Regions from separate parts of the Solibacillus sp. NPDC093137 genome, predicted to be linked through region 3. Evidence: riboswitches for the same ligand, from Rfam matches in the RefSeq annotation. Region 3 holds a riboswitch; each other region holds the start of a gene.
What was found. Region 3 has a riboswitch for cobalamin ahead of metE (5-methyltetrahydropteroyltriglutamate--homocysteine S-methyltransferase). Riboswitches for the same ligand answer to the same signal wherever they lie in the genome.

Region 1: another riboswitch for cobalamin. It lies ahead of ACQKN3_RS08400 (hypothetical protein); the one in region 3 lies ahead of metE (5-methyltetrahydropteroyltriglutamate--homocysteine S-methyltransferase).
Region 2: another riboswitch for cobalamin. It lies ahead of ACQKN3_RS06535 (glutaredoxin family protein); the one in region 3 lies ahead of metE (5-methyltetrahydropteroyltriglutamate--homocysteine S-methyltransferase).
Region 4: another riboswitch for cobalamin. It lies ahead of cobT (nicotinate-nucleotide--dimethylbenzimidazole phosphoribosyltransferase); the one in region 3 lies ahead of metE (5-methyltetrahydropteroyltriglutamate--homocysteine S-methyltransferase).

What each region holds. Positions count from the first base shown of each region.
Region 1 covers NZ_JBNNVH010000001.1:1,627,270-1,631,482, forward strand. Annotated here, with positions in the region: gene cobS (adenosylcobinamide-GDP ribazoletransferase) at 1-85, opposite strand, end outside; gene ACQKN3_RS08390 (bifunctional adenosylcobinamide kinase/adenosylcobinamide-phosphate guanylyltransferase) at 98-640, opposite strand; gene ACQKN3_RS08395 (ABC transporter substrate-binding protein) at 708-1,661, opposite strand; gene ACQKN3_RS08400 (hypothetical protein) at 1,651-2,208, opposite strand; cobalamin riboswitch at 2,372-2,553, opposite strand; gene ACQKN3_RS08405 (Fur family transcriptional regulator) at 2,619-3,029, opposite strand; gene ACQKN3_RS08410 (metal ABC transporter permease) at 3,026-3,892, opposite strand; gene ACQKN3_RS08415 (metal ABC transporter ATP-binding protein) at 3,908-4,213, opposite strand, start outside.
Region 2 covers NZ_JBNNVH010000001.1:1,265,064-1,269,276, forward strand. Annotated here, with positions in the region: gene ACQKN3_RS06515 (alpha/beta hydrolase fold domain-containing protein) at 1-190, opposite strand, end outside; gene ACQKN3_RS06520 (cobalamin biosynthesis protein CobN) at 411-839, shown strand; gene ACQKN3_RS06525 (ATPase) at 827-1,144, shown strand; gene dut (dUTP diphosphatase) at 1,184-1,621, opposite strand; cobalamin riboswitch at 1,793-1,975, shown strand; gene ACQKN3_RS06535 (glutaredoxin family protein) at 2,123-2,347, shown strand; gene ACQKN3_RS06540 (ribonucleotide reductase stimulatory protein) at 2,386-2,712, shown strand; gene ACQKN3_RS06545 (ribonucleoside-diphosphate reductase subunit alpha) at 2,709-4,213, shown strand, end outside.
Region 3 covers NZ_JBNNVH010000001.1:832,411-836,623, reverse strand. Annotated here, with positions in the region: gene metE (5-methyltetrahydropteroyltriglutamate--homocysteine S-methyltransferase) at 1-1,890, opposite strand, end outside; cobalamin riboswitch at 2,053-2,232, opposite strand; gene ACQKN3_RS04340 (SCO family protein) at 2,593-3,204, opposite strand; gene ACQKN3_RS04335 (YvrJ family protein) at 3,311-3,451, opposite strand; gene ACQKN3_RS04330 (DUF2922 domain-containing protein) at 3,515-3,736, opposite strand; gene ACQKN3_RS04325 (DUF1659 domain-containing protein) at 3,767-3,985, opposite strand; gene ACQKN3_RS04320 (DUF2621 domain-containing protein) at 4,150-4,213, shown strand, end outside.
Region 4 covers NZ_JBNNVH010000003.1:12,574-16,786, forward strand. Annotated here, with positions in the region: gene ACQKN3_RS13075 (hypothetical protein) at 14-238, shown strand; gene ACQKN3_RS13080 (hypothetical protein) at 238-543, shown strand; gene ACQKN3_RS13085 (4-aminobutyrate aminotransferase) at 563-904, shown strand; gene ACQKN3_RS13090 (MBL fold metallo-hydrolase) at 920-1,843, shown strand; cobalamin riboswitch at 1,891-2,070, shown strand; gene cobT (nicotinate-nucleotide--dimethylbenzimidazole phosphoribosyltransferase) at 2,165-3,223, shown strand; gene ACQKN3_RS13100 (hypothetical protein) at 3,782-4,093, shown strand; gene ACQKN3_RS13105 (YunC family protein) at 4,213-4,213, opposite strand, start outside.

The DNA of each region.
Region 1 (4,213 bases), 790 kb from region 3:
TCGAATTCATATCCAGCTGTTTCTTAATCGGCACTGCCGAAAAAAACTGCCACGCTAATAAAAAACCGCTCCAACTATTTTTCAACTTGTTTCCTCCTTACTTCCAACGCTGTACAAGCTGAAATTGTACTTCATATGCTTCATCACTATTTTGGACAATCCATTGATGTAGCTCACCCAACAATTTACGATATAAATTTACCTCATCATATTGTGAAGGCAATTCATCCAGCACTTCATTTGATACAACTATTATTGTAGCACCTTGCTTCCGCCAAGTTAGCAATTGCTTTTGCAGCGATTCGATACAATTATCGATATATTCGCTATTTTCATTTTTTTGTTCATATGTATACATTACATTCGAAAGCCATGTTGTCACACATTCAAAAAGCACAACTGCCTCGTTGGAAAGCTGCCCAATCGCTAACGGAACTTTGACTTGCATTTCCACTGTGTTCCAGTTGATGTTCTGAGTTTCACGGTCCTGCTGATGGCGGATTATCCGTTTTTTCATTTCATCATCAAAGGATACGCCTGTCGCGACATAGTAGAGCGTCTTTTTCTCACCTAATTGCCTTGCGTATTTCTCTGCAAAAGCACTTTTACCGCTGCGTACACCACCGGTTATAAAAATCAATGGTATCCCTCCTTAAACATTGTAAAAAGAACATGCCTAAACTAAGGCATGCCCTTCTATTCTATACTTATTTAAACAGTTCCGGATATACTGATTGTGCCATAATTTCAACTGCTTCACCAATACGCGGTCCAGGACGGGACATAATATCTCCATCGACTAAATAAACTGCCTGTTCTGTGACTGCCTGTATTTTATCCCAGCCTGTCCGTCCTAGAATCTCATCAATTGCATTTTCCATATATGTTGCTGGCGTAATAATAATTTCTGGATTACGAGTGATGACATCTTCTTCCGTTACACTAATCCAACTCGACTGATCAGCAAAAATATTTTCAACATTCGCATAGTTCATTATTTCCTGCTGGAACGTGCTGCTGCCGGTAGTCCAAAGAGCCGGAGCTGGTGACACTTCATAATATGCTTTTTTCTTCGTATCAAGTGTCGCTGTTTTTTCCTGTACTGTATCAATTTGTTCCCTAATGTCGGCTACAACTTCTTCCCCTTTATGTTCGACACCCATTACTTCCGACAGCTGGATAATATCCGAATACACATCATCAAATGTCTCCGCAGAAGCAATTACAAACACTTTAAGACCTGCATCCTCCAATTGGGTAATTTGTGCTTCCTCCCCGATTGTATACGCTACAACTACATCCGGATCTAATTCCAGAATTCGCTCTGCATTGATAACTGTAGAAGTCGACACTCGTTCAATTTTTTGTGCTGCTTCCGGATATGTATCATATTCTGTTGCGCCGATAATTTGTTCTCCGACACCCAGCTCAAACAAAATCTCTGTATTGCTTGGTTGCAGAGAAATAATTGTTTCCGGTACTTCATCGAATGTCACTTCAACACCACGGTCATCTATAACCGTGTAGGGTACACCATTATTTTTCGATTCAGCCTGCTCTTCTTTTTCTGCTTTGCCACCTGTTTTTTCCTCATCTGATCCACATGCTGCCAGTAATAATGTTGCTGCTAAAGCAACGACCCATTTGTTATTAAATTTCATTTGTTGTAACTCCTTTTTTCTTTTTCGATGGATAGGATTTTGAGATAAATGGAATTTCCTCTTGTTGATGTTGCTGATTCATATAGACCGCCATGACAAAAAATACATTGGCAAGCAGCCCTAGAAAATCAAACAGAATTTCATCCACTTCTCTTTCTTCGCTCACTTTATGTAATGCCCTGTAAGACTTTTTCGCCTCGCTGCGGCAAATGTGCAGTCTCGCTGCACTTTCGATTCCTTGTGGCAGTACAAACTGCTGAATCGCTTCTCCAACTTCACCTACATAAAAATCGTAGCGGTCGCTTAGCCATTGCAAATCCTCAGATGTAATGGCCAATTTGCCGCGGACCGAACCATTTGCATGATAGGCTAATGGTTGAATCCTCCTCAAATCCTCCAAGACGACTTGACCGGATGCATCATCGACTAATGTCGGAAAAACGGTACCGATTCGTGTTGTTAAAGAATCAGTGCGGATTTCATAATCGACACAGCTTTGCTTTTCCCGCATAAACGGATAGCAGGAAAAACGGATATCCTTTTTCATAAAAATTCTCCTCACTTCATGTAATGCCTCACCGAAAATATTGAGTGTACGAAAAAAAAGCCACCCATGAGAAAATGGATGGCTTCAAAAATCAAACAAGAATGCAAAATGTTGCTTATTCAATCAGTGACTGCCGTACATTCTCTTTAATTCCGAAGAGGGATGTTACGATAAGAAAAAGATTGGTCTCCTGGCTCTGCGTTTCACTTTACTCATAAGTACCTTCCCGCTATATTAGCAGTGGTCTCACACTTATTTTCATCAACGCTTACAGTTACGGATATAGCTTCGGATTTGCACCGAATTCCCATTTATGCATAATGCATCTTTTTCCTGCAAATTTATTCAATTTGTCTTAATCACTTTAGCATATAAAAAAAATTATGCAAATAAATATTTACTACAGCTACCTACAAACATTCCGGACATTTCCCGTAAATCTCAAATTTATGGGCCTCCACAGCATAACCCGGCAGTTTTTCACCAAGCATTTCCATCGGGCAAACAGACAGTTCTTTTACTTTCCCGCAATCACGGCAAATAAAATGGTGGTGATGGTGATCCGACTCACAATGCATACGGAAATTACGCTCACCGTTTAATTCTGTTTCTTCTAAAATATCAAGCTCCACAAAAGTAGCCAAGTTACGGTAAATTGTATCGAAACTCATTCCAGGGAAATCTTTTTTCAATACCGATAACAAATCACGGGCAGTCAAATATTTTTCTGTAGCTGCAAACATACCCAAAATCAACTCTCGTTTATCCGTCTTTTTATAGCCATTTTCCTTTAATATTTCCCACGCGCGCGCTGCATTCACAGTACTTTTTCCCCTTCCGATTTAATAGTTAATTTCAACACAATCTTCTTAATTAAAATTACTGACAGCAAGATTAAAATGGATGTGACAACAATTGTTCCACCTGGTGCCAAGTTTAAGTAAAAGGCAGAAACGAGTCCAATCACTACGGCCAGCTCTCCAAATACAATCGCTAAAATGATTGCTTCTTTAAAGCCGCGAGCTAATCGCATCGCTGCTGCTACCGGTAATGTCATTAAGCTTGAAACAAGCAAAATTCCGACAATACGCATACTTGCTGCGATTACGAGTGCGACAACAACCATAAAGATTAGATGAATCCATTTCGCGGGTAAACCGCTCGCTTTCGCATATTCTTCATCGAACGACAATACGAAAAGTTCTTTAAAAAATAGTATTAAAAATAATACAACTATGACTGCAATTGCCAGTACAACATATAAATCCTGGCGTGATACAGCAGATACAGAGCCGAATAAATAACTCATTAAATCTGCATTAAATCCGCTTGCAAGTGAAATAAAAATGGCACTCACACCGATTCCACCCGACATAATAATCGGAATCGCAAGTTCTTCATAATGTTTATATAGTCTACGTAATCGTTCAATTAAAATCGAACCACTTACAGATGCGACAATCCCTAGATAAATCGGGTTCAGCAATGCCAGTGCTGCAAACGATTGGCTCAAATACAGGCTCCCTGCAATCCCCGCCAAAGTGACATGCGACAGTGCATCTGCAATAAGAGATAAACGTCTTACTACGATAAATACACCTAATAGTGGTGCGATTACTCCAATAACAAGCCCTGAGAAAAAGGCGTTTTGTAAAAATTCATAGTTTAATATAGCTTCAATCATAACGGCCTGCTCCTCTTAATGAATCTTTCGAACAGAGTGGCCGTTCCAGCTAGCAATCTGTTCTTCCGAAATCGTATCAAAATCATTTTTGTATCCGTGAAAATGGATCGACTGATTTAAGCATGCGACATGACTGACACGATCCGAAACCGTGTCCACATCGTGTGTAACTAAAATCATTGTCATATTGTGATGCTTATTTAAATGTGCGAGCATATCATAGAATGCCTGCACATTTTCGCGGTCAATTCCGACTGTCGGTTCATCCAAAATAAGGAGCTTCGGATCGGACACTAATGCACGTGCGATGAAAACACGCTG
Region 2 (4,213 bases), 430 kb from region 3:
AATAGGGCATGCCATTCAGTTCGTCTTTTTGTATTTGGTGCTGCTCTTTGAATTTAGCATCCAGCTCATACGGTTTCTCATTATGTTTCATTGCAATAAAATTATCGAGCAAGCGTAAATCCATAAATTTCTTCTTTGTTCCGCGCAGTATTAAAAACTTCTCAAACAACACACTATGCACGCTTCGCATACAATGCCTCCCTTTAGCTCACATCCAATTTTTACAATTTCCCATTGTTATCAATTCGACTAAAATCGATTGATCCCCTTCTAAATGGTAAAACGTTTCCACTTATGCATATGCAAACTGAGTACCCGTTAGAAAAATCCCATCAGTGAATTCAATATATTCTGAAACTTTTTTCCGACTTAATCGTAAATTTGGTAATGAATTTAGAGGGGGAATGTTCATGCTTACCGGATTTTACAGTGCTCTTATCATTTTCACTTTATTATTTATCATTGCTGCTTTCTTTTTTATCCGGGAGTTTGTAAAAAAGAAAGTATCTCCCTTTAACTTGAATACAATTATGCTTGGCGTGCTGACGCTTTTTATGCTGATTGTTTCAGGAATTTACAGCTATGATTTTTATCATCTGCAAACAAGCGATCAGAAAACTGCTGGAGGGATTTGTGAAATTACTTTTGTAAACGGGCATGGGAGAAGTATTGATACGACTGAAGTGATGATTGAAGATAAAGTTTACAATATTAAGTCCAGTACCTACAAAGACTTCCCTGATGGGCGTTATCATTGTGAATTAACGTATCTACCGATTTGTGACGCAAATCGATATACTGACAAAAGACGAGAAAGGAGGCTAATATGGTTGAGTTAGATTTTTCAATTGTTTTGGCATTCATCTTAATTATGGTTTTAATTACGCCACTTGTATTATCTATCTACTACCGGAAAAAACCGAAAGTGGATAAAGGGTTGAAATTTGCCTATCATGGCCTTTCCTACCGTCGTAAATTCTTGCGCAACCTCTATTCCATTCCCATTTGTATCGTAGCGTTGGCCATTATTTATTGGGTGGAAGGATTCACTAATCTCTTTATATTTTTCTCCCTCTTTTTCATAGTATTATTTGGTATTCAAACTTCGTACAATTATATAAAGTGGAAAAAAGAAGAAGATTAAAACGCCTGAGTTCATTTATCTCGACTCAGGCGTTTTTCATTATTTCACTCCACTCGATCCAAAACCCTTATCACCGCGCTCCGAATCCGACAGTTCGTCCGTATCTTCAATAAAGACTTGCGGGACATATTGAACGACTAGCTGGGCAATGCGCATCCCCTTTTCAATCGTAAACGGTTCTTTTCCATGATTAATTAGAATAACCCCGATTTCACCGCGATAGCCTGCATCAATCGTACCTGGACTATTTAACACCGTAATTCCATGTTTCAATGCCAATCCGCTTCGAGGACGTACTTGCGCTTCTGTTCCTTCCTGCAGTTCGATTTGAAGACCGGTTTTAATTAATCCGTATTCCCCAGGCAGTAAAACTTTTTCTTCAACCGCACTTAAATCCATCCCCGCATCCCCTTCACGTGCCTGTTTCGGCAATACAGCATTCGGGTGGGTTTTCTTAATTTTTAATTGAATCGACATATTCAACCAACTTTCTCATTAATAAAATCTATTTACATGCAGTTATAACAAAACCATATTTTTTCTATATTTTCAATAGGGAGTTTTCTAGAATTCTTAATGGATTTATGTTATCTTTCTTTAGGCTCTTTACTTTTATGTTGTTAAAGCTTATACTCAATTCAACTATATATTGTGTTTTTTTATCACGGTACTACTAAATGTAGTTTAAAAGGGAAGTTTGGTGTGAATCCAACGCTGTCCCCGCAACTGTAAATGCTGACTGAAGACGAATAGACCACTGTGCAATGCATGGGAAGGTATGTCTGACGGATGAAGCAAAGCCAGGAGACCTGCCGCGTTAAAACTACGTACATTTCTTCGGGGAATAGGAAATGGAGGCGCTCTTTTACTCGTTTCCATTTCAAGCTATCCTGTTTTCCGGGATAGCTTTTTTTGTTTTTTCTCCATGACATGTGCACCACAATTACTAGTAATATTTAAATAGCGAGGGGTTCTATTATGAAACTTTATACGAAAACAATTTGTCCAAAATGCCTATGGGTAAAATCGGAGCTCGATGCTGCCAACTTGGAGGTCGAGGTTATTAATATTGACCATGATGAGAGCGCAAAACAAATAGTACTCGATGCAGGTTTTTTGTCTGTGCCGTTATTTGAAATCAACGGTGAATTTATCGCAGAGCCGACGTCAATTATCGATCGCATTTCTGAAATGACCGCATGATCATATTTGCTTCACGAACTGGTAATGTACGATCCATTGTGCAAAAACTCGGCTTGCCCGCAAAGGATCTGGCGGAAGTAGAGAAAATGGATGAACCGTATCTTCTATTTACGTATACGGATGGATTAGGCTCTGTTCCCCCTATCGTCGACCAGTTCATGACTGCGAACTCTGATCTATGCAAAGGAATTATCGTAAGCGGAAACCGTAATTTTGGTCATGCTTTTTTCGGCCGTGCAGGTGACCTTTTAGCTGCACAATACGGAATTCCGTTAATCGAAAAAGTGGAAATGCGAGGAACTCCGGCGAATTATGAAGCGATTACAGATTACTACTACTCCATTTGGAAAGAGGCATCGATATGAAACAATATTTAAAATTAAATAACGATATTCTAAACCGTTACCGTGCTACCGGTGAATTGGATCTGGCGAAAGACAAAGAAGCAACACGCCGCTATTTCCTGGAAGACGTGAATGTCCGTTTACGCTACTTTATCGATATCGAGGAAAAAGTGCGTTATTTAGTCGATGAAGGCTATTACGAAAAAGAGTTTTTGGAATTGTACTCGATGGACTTTATTAAACAAATGTACAAAAAAGCCTATTCCTACAAGTTCCGGTTTCCTTCATTCATGAGTGCTTCGAAGTTCTACGAAAGCTATGCGATGAAAAGCCGGGATGGAAAAGAAATTCTGGAAAAGTATGAAGACCGAATCGTCATTATCGCCCTGTATTTAGCACAAGGCGATGAAGCATTGGCTGAAAAGGCCATCGAAGCGGTAATGACTGCCTACCAGCCGGCAACCCCAACTGCCCTAAACAGCGGGAAAAAAGCGCGCGGTGAGCTAGTCTCATGTTTTAAACTAACGATGGACGATACGATGAACTCAATCGCTGAGAATATCGGCTATTGTCTTGAACTTTCCCGCTTAGGCGGCGGTGTCGGGGTAAACTTGACCGATCTGCGTCCGTTAGGAGATCCGATTAAAGGAATTTTAAACCGTGCGAGCGGGGTTATGCCTGTTGCGAAACTGCTAGAAAATTCGTTCTCGTATTCGAATCAGCTTGGCCAAAGAAATGGTTCCGGAGTCGTCTATCTAAATGTTTTTCACGGTGATATTGAAGCGTTTATCTCTTCCAAGAAACCAAATGCCGACGATAAAATCCGATTAGCTACATTATCTACAGGGATTATTCTTCCCGATATTTTCTTTGAATTAATGCGCCGCGATAAAGATATCGTATTGTTTAGTTCTTATGATATTTTCAAAGAATACGGCAAACGCATGTCGGAAATTTCGATTACGGAAATGTACTACGAATTTTTGGATAATCCAAACATCCGTAAACTGAAACGTTTAAACGCCCGTAAATTGTATACGGAAATTAAAAAGGCGCAATTTGAATCGGGTTACCCGTTCGAAATATTCGATGATAATGTCAATAACATCCACCCATTAAAGGAAATCGGGCGTGTGAAGATGTCGAATCTATGCACCGAAATTCTTCAGTATCAACAAACAAGCGTTGTTACCGATCAAAACGAGCCGAATGAATACGGCCTCGACGTTTCTTGTAACTTAGGTTCAATCGACATTCACGAAGCAACGAAAGTTCAGGACTTCGGCCAGCTTGTCGATACGGCAATGCGTCTTTTAACGAATGTTTCTACGATGACAGATATCGTCAACGTCCCTTCTGTATCCAAAGCCAACAAAGTGATGCACTCTGTCGGATTGGGTGTTATGAACTTGCATGGACACCTTGTACAAAGCGGAATCCGTTATGGTTCCAAAGAGTCGATTGAATTTATCGATGCGTTTATGGAAGCACTGAACTATTACTCGTTAAAAGCATCAATGGA
Region 3 (4,213 bases):
CGCTAATTTAAATGCATTTACACTAGATTCGATATAAGCCCGATGTTGATTTTTACGGATCGGCAGCCCTTCTTTTAATGCAGGCTCATCAACTTGAATAATATTGATTCCTGCTTTTTCAAGCGCATATACTTCTTCCCTTAATGCCAGGGCGATTTGATAAGCAACTTCCGAGCGGTTCAAATCATTTCGCACAAATGACCAGTTCAATATTGTAACGGGTCCTGTCAGCATCCCTTTGACCGGCTTATCCGTAAGTGATTGTGCGGCACTTACTTCCCTTACCGTCATCGGTTCCGTCCATTCAACATCTCCGTAAATAATAGGCGGTTTAACACAACGTGAACCATAAGAAACAACCCAGCCATTATTCGTAAACGCAAAGCCATCCAATTTTTCACCAAAAAATTCGACCATATCTGTACGTTCAAATTCTCCATGAACAAAAACATCAAGACCAAGCTGCTCCTGAATCGCAATCCATCGTGCTGTTTCGTTTGCATTAAATGCTTCGTACTCCGCTGTTGTAATTTCCCCTTTACGCCACAAACTGCGATTTTTCTTAACTTCAGCCGATTGCGGGAAACTCCCGATTGTTGTTGTCGGGTAATCCGGCAACTGTAAAAAGGCACGCTGCAGTTTACTGCGCTTGTTGTAGTTATCTGCTCGTTTAAAAGCTTCCTGTGTTAGTGCGTTCACCTTGTCATGTACAGCTTGTTTCCGTCTTGATTTATGCTGCGCCAATGTGCGGATTGCTTTTTGACTTTCTAAAATTGCATGTTGATAAGGACCTTCCAACTGAAGTATTTTTCCTTTAATCATTTGCAGTTCCTTTATTTTTTCATCGGCGAATGCTAAGACGTTTTGCAGCTCAGGTACAACCCCTTTTTCTCCTGCTGTTGTAACAGGCACATGCTGGAGGCTGCACGATGTTTGTAGATGGATAGGTGAATATGGTACGTAGGAACGAATTTCCGCTACTAGTGCCAACTGCTTCTGCAATTCGGCTCTCCATATGTCACGTCCATTAATAATTCCTGCATATAGAACTTTATCTTTTGGGAAAGTAAATTTTTTTAACGATGCTATATTTTCAATTTTTCCATGAACAAAGTCCAGTCCAAAGCCATCGACTGGCAAATTAATCATTGTTTCATAGTCGGATAACGCTTCAAAATAAGATGTGCAGATCGTTTCAACTGTAAGTCCTTTTAATACTTGATGATAGAAATGCTGAACTAATGCAATATCTTCGGAAGTAAGGTCTTTTGTAAGGCTTGGTTCTTCAAGCTGGATTGTCGTTGCACCACTTGCTTCTAACGACTGAAGCAACTCTTTATACACAATCACCAGCTGCTGAATATAGTGTTGTTTTTGTTCTTGGCCAACACCTTTTGTCAGTTTATAAAATGTAAATGGACCAATAATTGTCACACGAGGGGACATGCCGAATGCTTCGATTGCCTCCTGGATATATTGCGCGTAAACATTGTGCTGCAATGCGAGTTGTTGTCCCTCATATTCCGGTACAATATAGTGATAATTCGTGTTGAACCATTTCGTCATTTCACATGCCACCACATTTTCAGCTCCACGGGCCATTGCAAAGTATGCCGTAAAATTATGCTGCAAAGAAAGATAATCATAACGCGATGGAACCATATTGAACATTACAGCCATGTCCAGCATACGGTCATAGTATGTAAAATCACCTACTGTTAAAATATCCAGCCCTAAATCTTTTTGTTGATATAGCTGAGCAAGGCGTAAGTTTTTCATTTCCTGTTCATAGCATTGCAAAGTCAGTTGTTCTTTCCAAAATGCCTCTGTCACACGTTTCCATTCACGATTTTGTCCAATATACGGGTAACCAATTACTGCTGTTTTCATAAACAATTCCTCCTTAAATTTGTTACATAAAAACCAAAACCCCTCTTTCTAAGTGAAAGAGGGGTGTGAATGTTTAAGAGATTGACAAAAGAAACCTTTGTAAACTCAAAGGTTGTTGTCTCACTATCGCACAAAATCACCACCTATTTCCACGTAGGTATTGGCGTGTACTAGTTTCCGGCAGGTCTCCTGGCTCATCATCAACGTTCTTGTGATCCTTCCCATCAATAGACAGTGGTTGAATATCACGAACTCCGATTTACAGTTGCGGGACAGCACCAGACTTTCACTGGTTTCCCTTTTCAGCTTGTTCTCACAAGCACCGTAACTTACACAGTATGTAATTTTGTATACTATATCACAGAATTTGAGTTTTGAAAATTCTTTTTATTTATTGCTTTATCAATATAATGGTTGAAACAATTTGGGTTGATGCATTGTGCTTTTTATTAGAAGGAATTTATTTATTTTAGCACTTTTGCAGGTGATATTAGAAAATTTGGCGTGCTTATTTGCTAATCAAGAACTGATATTAGCATATCAAGCATATCCAGTTCCTTTGTTAGAAGATCCGCAACTTATTAGAAAATTTGTAGTTTTATTAGCACAATTTCAATTTTATTAGAAAAGCCCTCACTCCACAAAAAAACTTGCTTAAAAAGCAGCTACACTTTTTTCGCAAGTTAATCTTACATTTCACTATTATTTTAGACGCTCGTCAATGAGTGCCTCCATATCACTAGCAATCGTTTCATATGGAACACCATCTTCTCCTGTGCCATAACCTGAATAGTTTTTCACGGCAATTCCTTTTTCATCTACTAGGAAAAATGTATCAGCGTGGATAACTTGGTCGTTTCCTTCAATTGACTGAACAGGTGTTTTAAATGAGTTTCTGCCAAACTGCTCGATAAATTTTTGATCGTACCCTGTCAGCATATGCCATTTTGATTCATCTACCGGTTTATGGCGCGATAAATATTCTGTTAAACGCTCCGGTGTGTCGTAGTCCGGATCTACTGAAAACGCGACAATTTTATAATCTTCCAGCCCTTTTTTCTCAAGGTGATCTTGTACTCGGGTCATATTCATTGTCATTGGCGAGCAAATGGTTGTACAGCTTGTGAAGATGAACATTGCCAGCCATGGTTCCCCTTTTAGGCTTTCCAGTGTCACTTCTTTGTTACGGTGATCGGTCATCGTAAACCCGCTAATTTCAAAGTTGGTCGTCGGTTTAAACTGATAATTGCTGCATGCAGTGAGAACTGTTGCTGCCAAGAGCATAAGTGCGAATACTATTTTTTTCGTTTTCATTTCTCTCTCTCCACTCTTTGAACATTACTCTCATCTTACCCAATATTTAGTATATTCTCAATAGTTATCGGAAGAAAGGAAGTGTGTCAACATTGTGAAGAGTTTTTCATGCTCTGTCTGCAGGATGATGTAATGATACGAGTGCTGTATGAATCGCTTCAAGTTTTGTTTCTATCCGATACAGTAAATAAAAAGAAATAAAGATCGGAAATGTTACTTCCTGAAGAATTGCTATCCACTGCTCCATTAAAATCCCTCCTTTTTTCATTTGAAAAGGCCGGCAAAGCATCACACTTCACCGGCCTTGCTTTTAGCTATTCAGTTCGATTGCTGTGACATTACGTTCAACGATGCGAGCTGATTTTTTCACATTGTACAAAAATCCGTCCTTCGAAAACACTGCCTGATCAATAATTGTTTGCATCGCAGCATTCACTTCAGCCTCCGTTAAATTCGGCTTCGGATCATTAATATTAATCGTCATCGTATCCCCTGCAATGTTGGCAAATGTTAATTGTAAAACTTGTGCCATGTGATCACCTCCAATTCATGATAATGTTAATTAAGCGGTAATACTGTCTTTTTGCGTTTTCACAGATTCAATATAATTGTAATCTGTTAAGCCGACGATTGTTGTTGCAACAGTGTATAGTTGCTGAGCTGTCGCATTTCTTTCCAAGTTACGGAATGTGGAACTTTTAATAATCGGCTCATTAAATTCATCAAGGCCTGTCTGATAAAATACTGTCAATGTTGCAGATAAAAATCCGAATTCGTTCATGTTTATCACCTCCTTGCCCTATATATGTCATGATTTACCGAAAAAAGGGACAATGACGATGAAAAATTTTACAAAACCTTATATAATAGACAATAATGAGGTTTATCACCAGTAGTTTAGTAGAAGGAATTTCATAAACAATATTTAGTAATGAGGTGAACATTGTGGGCTTAGATGGCTGGTTTTTATGGTTTATTTTATTTTGGGTTGTAGTATTGATTTCGCTTA
Region 4 (4,213 bases), on a different contig from region 3:
GGGGGGAGCGGGTATGACACAGAATTCAAAGACGATTTCTGTAAGTATTAGCTTAATCCTAGCTCAAACCGTGTTTATAGGATTTTTAATTAAAAATATACAGCTATATATTAATCAGCCGTCGATCGTTGCAAAATGGCTTGCGGGAATTTCTTTTTTCATATTTTTGTTGCTGTTCATCGTCTCGTTATGGGCGACAATTAAACTTTTAAAAGGAAAAGATACAGGGGGATTGTGATGATTGGATATATTCTAACAGGGTTATTATTAATCTTTGCGACTCGGAAATTTTATAAGCATAGGGCGGTTTTTAAACAGCTTTCAAAAAAAGAATGGCTACAATTTGGCGCAGGTTTTTTATTGGCATGGGCGGGAGCTGTTTTCATCATTATAGGTGGATCCAACATAACGGATAGGATTGAAATCACATGGTTAAAAAACCTTATGGAAATTGGAGTGATTTTGATTGGCTTGGCTTTGGCAGGAATTATTATGAGTAAAGTCTTACCGTATAAAATAAAGGAGTTTTATTTGGGAGATTAGTGAAACGGGGAAAATTGAAATGGATGATATGATTGGATTTGCAGTAGTTGGGATCATTATTGCAGGTTTAACTTATGCTTTAATTAAACAAATTAAAGAGACAAAGCATAGCGGGAACGGCATTGGCAGCCCGCTGTATCGAAAACAATTGGCAAGAAAAAATAAAGTGATGACAGTTGCGTTGATTGGAGTAATAGTATTTTACACATTAAATATCTTGAGCGTTATCGCTTCATCTATTCCGGTATCAAACAGCTTTACTGTACTCGGGACTTTTTTAAGTTTTTTTGTTTACTTTTTTGCAAGGATAATAATGAAACCACAGCTGGGTGATCAGCGTAGGAATTTAAGCCTTTATTAATAGGAGAGTGCTGCGATGAGTAAACGCTTTACAAATTTAGACCAAGATGACCGGCTCGGTACTTTTAAAGATGTCCTGAAATGGCAGCGATCAAAGCAAAAGAAAGTTGTCGATTACGAAGTACCGCAGTGTGAGGAAAAGCAAATTGCGTTTCTAAAAAGTAATCGCACGGAGCAGTCCGTTACGTGGATCGGCCACTCGACCTTTTTAATTCAAAAAGAAGGGCTCAATATTTTAACGGATCCGGTTTGGGCAAATTGGATGGGTGTAGCGAAACGGTTGGCAGAGCCGGGGTTGCGGCTGGATGAATTACCGGACATTGATATTGTCATCATTTCACACTCGCATTACGATCACCTGCACGTACCGACGTTAAAGAAATTGAAAAAACGAAATCCCAACGTATTGTTTCTTATTCCAGAAGGGCTCGGTTATTTAATGAAGCGTCATAAGTTGCATAACTTTATCGAGCTATCATGGTATGACAAGCATGAATCAAGTGCGCTTGAAATTCATTTCGTTCCTGCAAACCATTGGACAAGACGCATGCCTTGGGATACGAATACCTCGCATTGGGGCGGCTTCATATTGCAAACTGCATCGGATGCGCAAAGTATTTATTACGCCGGAGATAGCGGGTATTTTAGAGGCTTCAAAGATATTGGCGAACGCTTCAACATACATACAGCGCTAATGCCAATCGGCGCATATGAGCCGGAATGGTTTATGCATGCCTCCCACGTAACACCGGAAGAAGCGATCCAGGCGTTTTGTGATGTCGGAGCGAAAGTGTTTATTCCGATGCATTACGGTGCCTATATGCTGGCGGATGATACACCGAAAGAAGCGATTGACCGGCTGCATAATCATTGGCAGCGCGCGGATTTGGAAGAGGTGGAACTGAAAACGTTGTCGATTGGGGAGACGTATAGAAGCTGAATGCATAGACCCCTTGACGAGAAGACAGGTTCAAAGTAAAGTAATGTTAAATTCATCAAGCATTAGGTGCCCGTTAAGGGAGAATAGGGAATAAAGTGAAAAGCTTTAGCGTAATCCCAACACTGTATAGAGGAGTTTCATAGCAAAGCCCACTGGATGTCAATCTGGGAAGGGGCTATGAAATCATGAATCTGAGCCAGGAGACCTGCCTAAGTATGCTTACTGTTTATAGACACTGGATATGTCTGTAGTTTATTTGTTATCGAATAAACTGCAGGCTATTTTTATTGTCAAAATTCATTTTAATGGGGGAAACGAAACATGAAATTACTACAGCAAACAATTGAACAAATTCAAGAAATCGACCGACAAATGGAAGACAAAGCACGTCAGTACATAGACTCATTAGCTAAACCGCCTCAAAGCTTAGGGAAGCTCGAATCTTTAGCTATGCAAATTGCTACAATTACCGGTGAGCTTGCGCCGAAAATCGATAACAAAGCGATGATCGTCATGGCTGCAGACCACGGAGTATATGAGGAAGGGGTAACGCCGAACCCGCAAGGTACAACGGTATTCCAAACACTTTCCTTTCCAAAAGGGACGACAGGAATGTGTACGATTGCGAAAATCACGAATGCACAAGTCATTCCGGTAGATATCGGAGTAAAAGAAGACTTACCTCAAGACGCAGGGGTCATTATTAAAAAGGTGAAATACGGGACGGACAATATGGCGAAAGGTCCAGCGATGACCCGAGAAGAAGCGATTCAGGCAATTGAAGTAGGGATTGAAGTCGCAACAGAAGCGATCCAAAACGGTATCAATCTTATCGGTACAGGTGAAATGGGCATCGGGAATACGACGCCAAGTGCTGCGGTGCTTTCGGTACTTCATGGCTGCGATCCGCTGGAAGTAACGGGCTTTGGTGCAGGTGTCGGAGCTGGCGGCATTAAATATAAAGCCGAAGTTATTCGAAAAGCAATTGCATTGAATGAGCCGAATGCGGATGATCCGATTGATGTTGTCGCGAAAGTAGGCGGACTGGAGATTTGCGGGATGGCAGGAATCTTCCTTGCAGCAGCAGCGAACCGTGTGCCGGTCGTAGTTGACGGGTACATTTCAACCGTTTCAGCATTAATCGCCTATAAATTAAATCCGAATGTGAAAGCATATTTGATACCGTCACATTTATCGGAAGAGCCAGGTGCAAAAATTGCGGCCGAGCTTTTAGGACTGGAACCGATGCTGCATATGAATATGCGACTTGGAGAAGGATCGGGTGCTGCATTAGCGTTCCCGATTCTTGATGCGGCTTGTTCGATGATTACGAATATGGTCACGTTGGAAGAAGCGGCAGCGCTTTTAGTAGCCAAGTAGAATAAAAAAAATCATATAATAAAATTCAATAAAAAGGCTACATTAAAAGAAACAATTACTTTAAATGTAGCCTTTTTTCTATAATTAAAGTGTTCCCGGAAAATAAGTACGGCTTTTCAGTCTATTCCATTTATCTTACCAGTAAAATACCAATAAGCGGAACTTTATCGTTTATTTTGCCAAGCAGGGTACGATAAAGAAAGCCCAACCCAATCCTCGTAAATGTAGTGTGCGAGCAAAACATTACAAGTAGTGGATAGAACTTGATTTTATTTTACAGAAAATTCAGTAAAATTCAAGCGATAGTCCTGTCAAATGCGTTTCCTCTGTAATATCCTATATTAATTAAATGTAAAAACATATCCGAACTGTTAATAATACCTAAAAAAGTGCTTTTTTATTCAACCATGGAATAAAGTAAGCGGTAAATAGGGTATGGAAACGTAAGACCAATAAAAAGGAGAGGCGGGAGGGGCATTAAAAGGAACGGGGTGATCACTATTTCTCCGTATGTGAAAGGTCGTTTTTGAATATATTCAAGAAAAGGATGAGGATAATATGAATCAAATTTTCAAAAAAGATGAGTTTATTATTATTCCTTTTTATAAAGGGCGAAAGCAGGAATTTATGGTCGTCAATACGAAGAAGGAATTTAAAAATGGACATACGCACTTAAAGTCATTTAAGATGGCCAAGTATTTGATCAATCTTGCGCGTTGCCAAAAAATCAATTCCGGATTAAGACCATATTTATTAACAAGCCTTACAAGAATATCGGCAGACCGTGAATATATTCAAAAATTAGAAGAGCTTCTAGCTGTGAAAAGAAGTAAAGGGTCAAAAGCTTCCTATTATAATAAAGCAATCTAATTGTACGTAATCACGTCAATAAAAATAGATAGACCGCTTTTTCAAGAAATTGAAAGAGCGGTTTTTTGCATGGAACTTTTTTTGGGGTGGAGCTCATCACCTGAGAACTTACAATGTAAC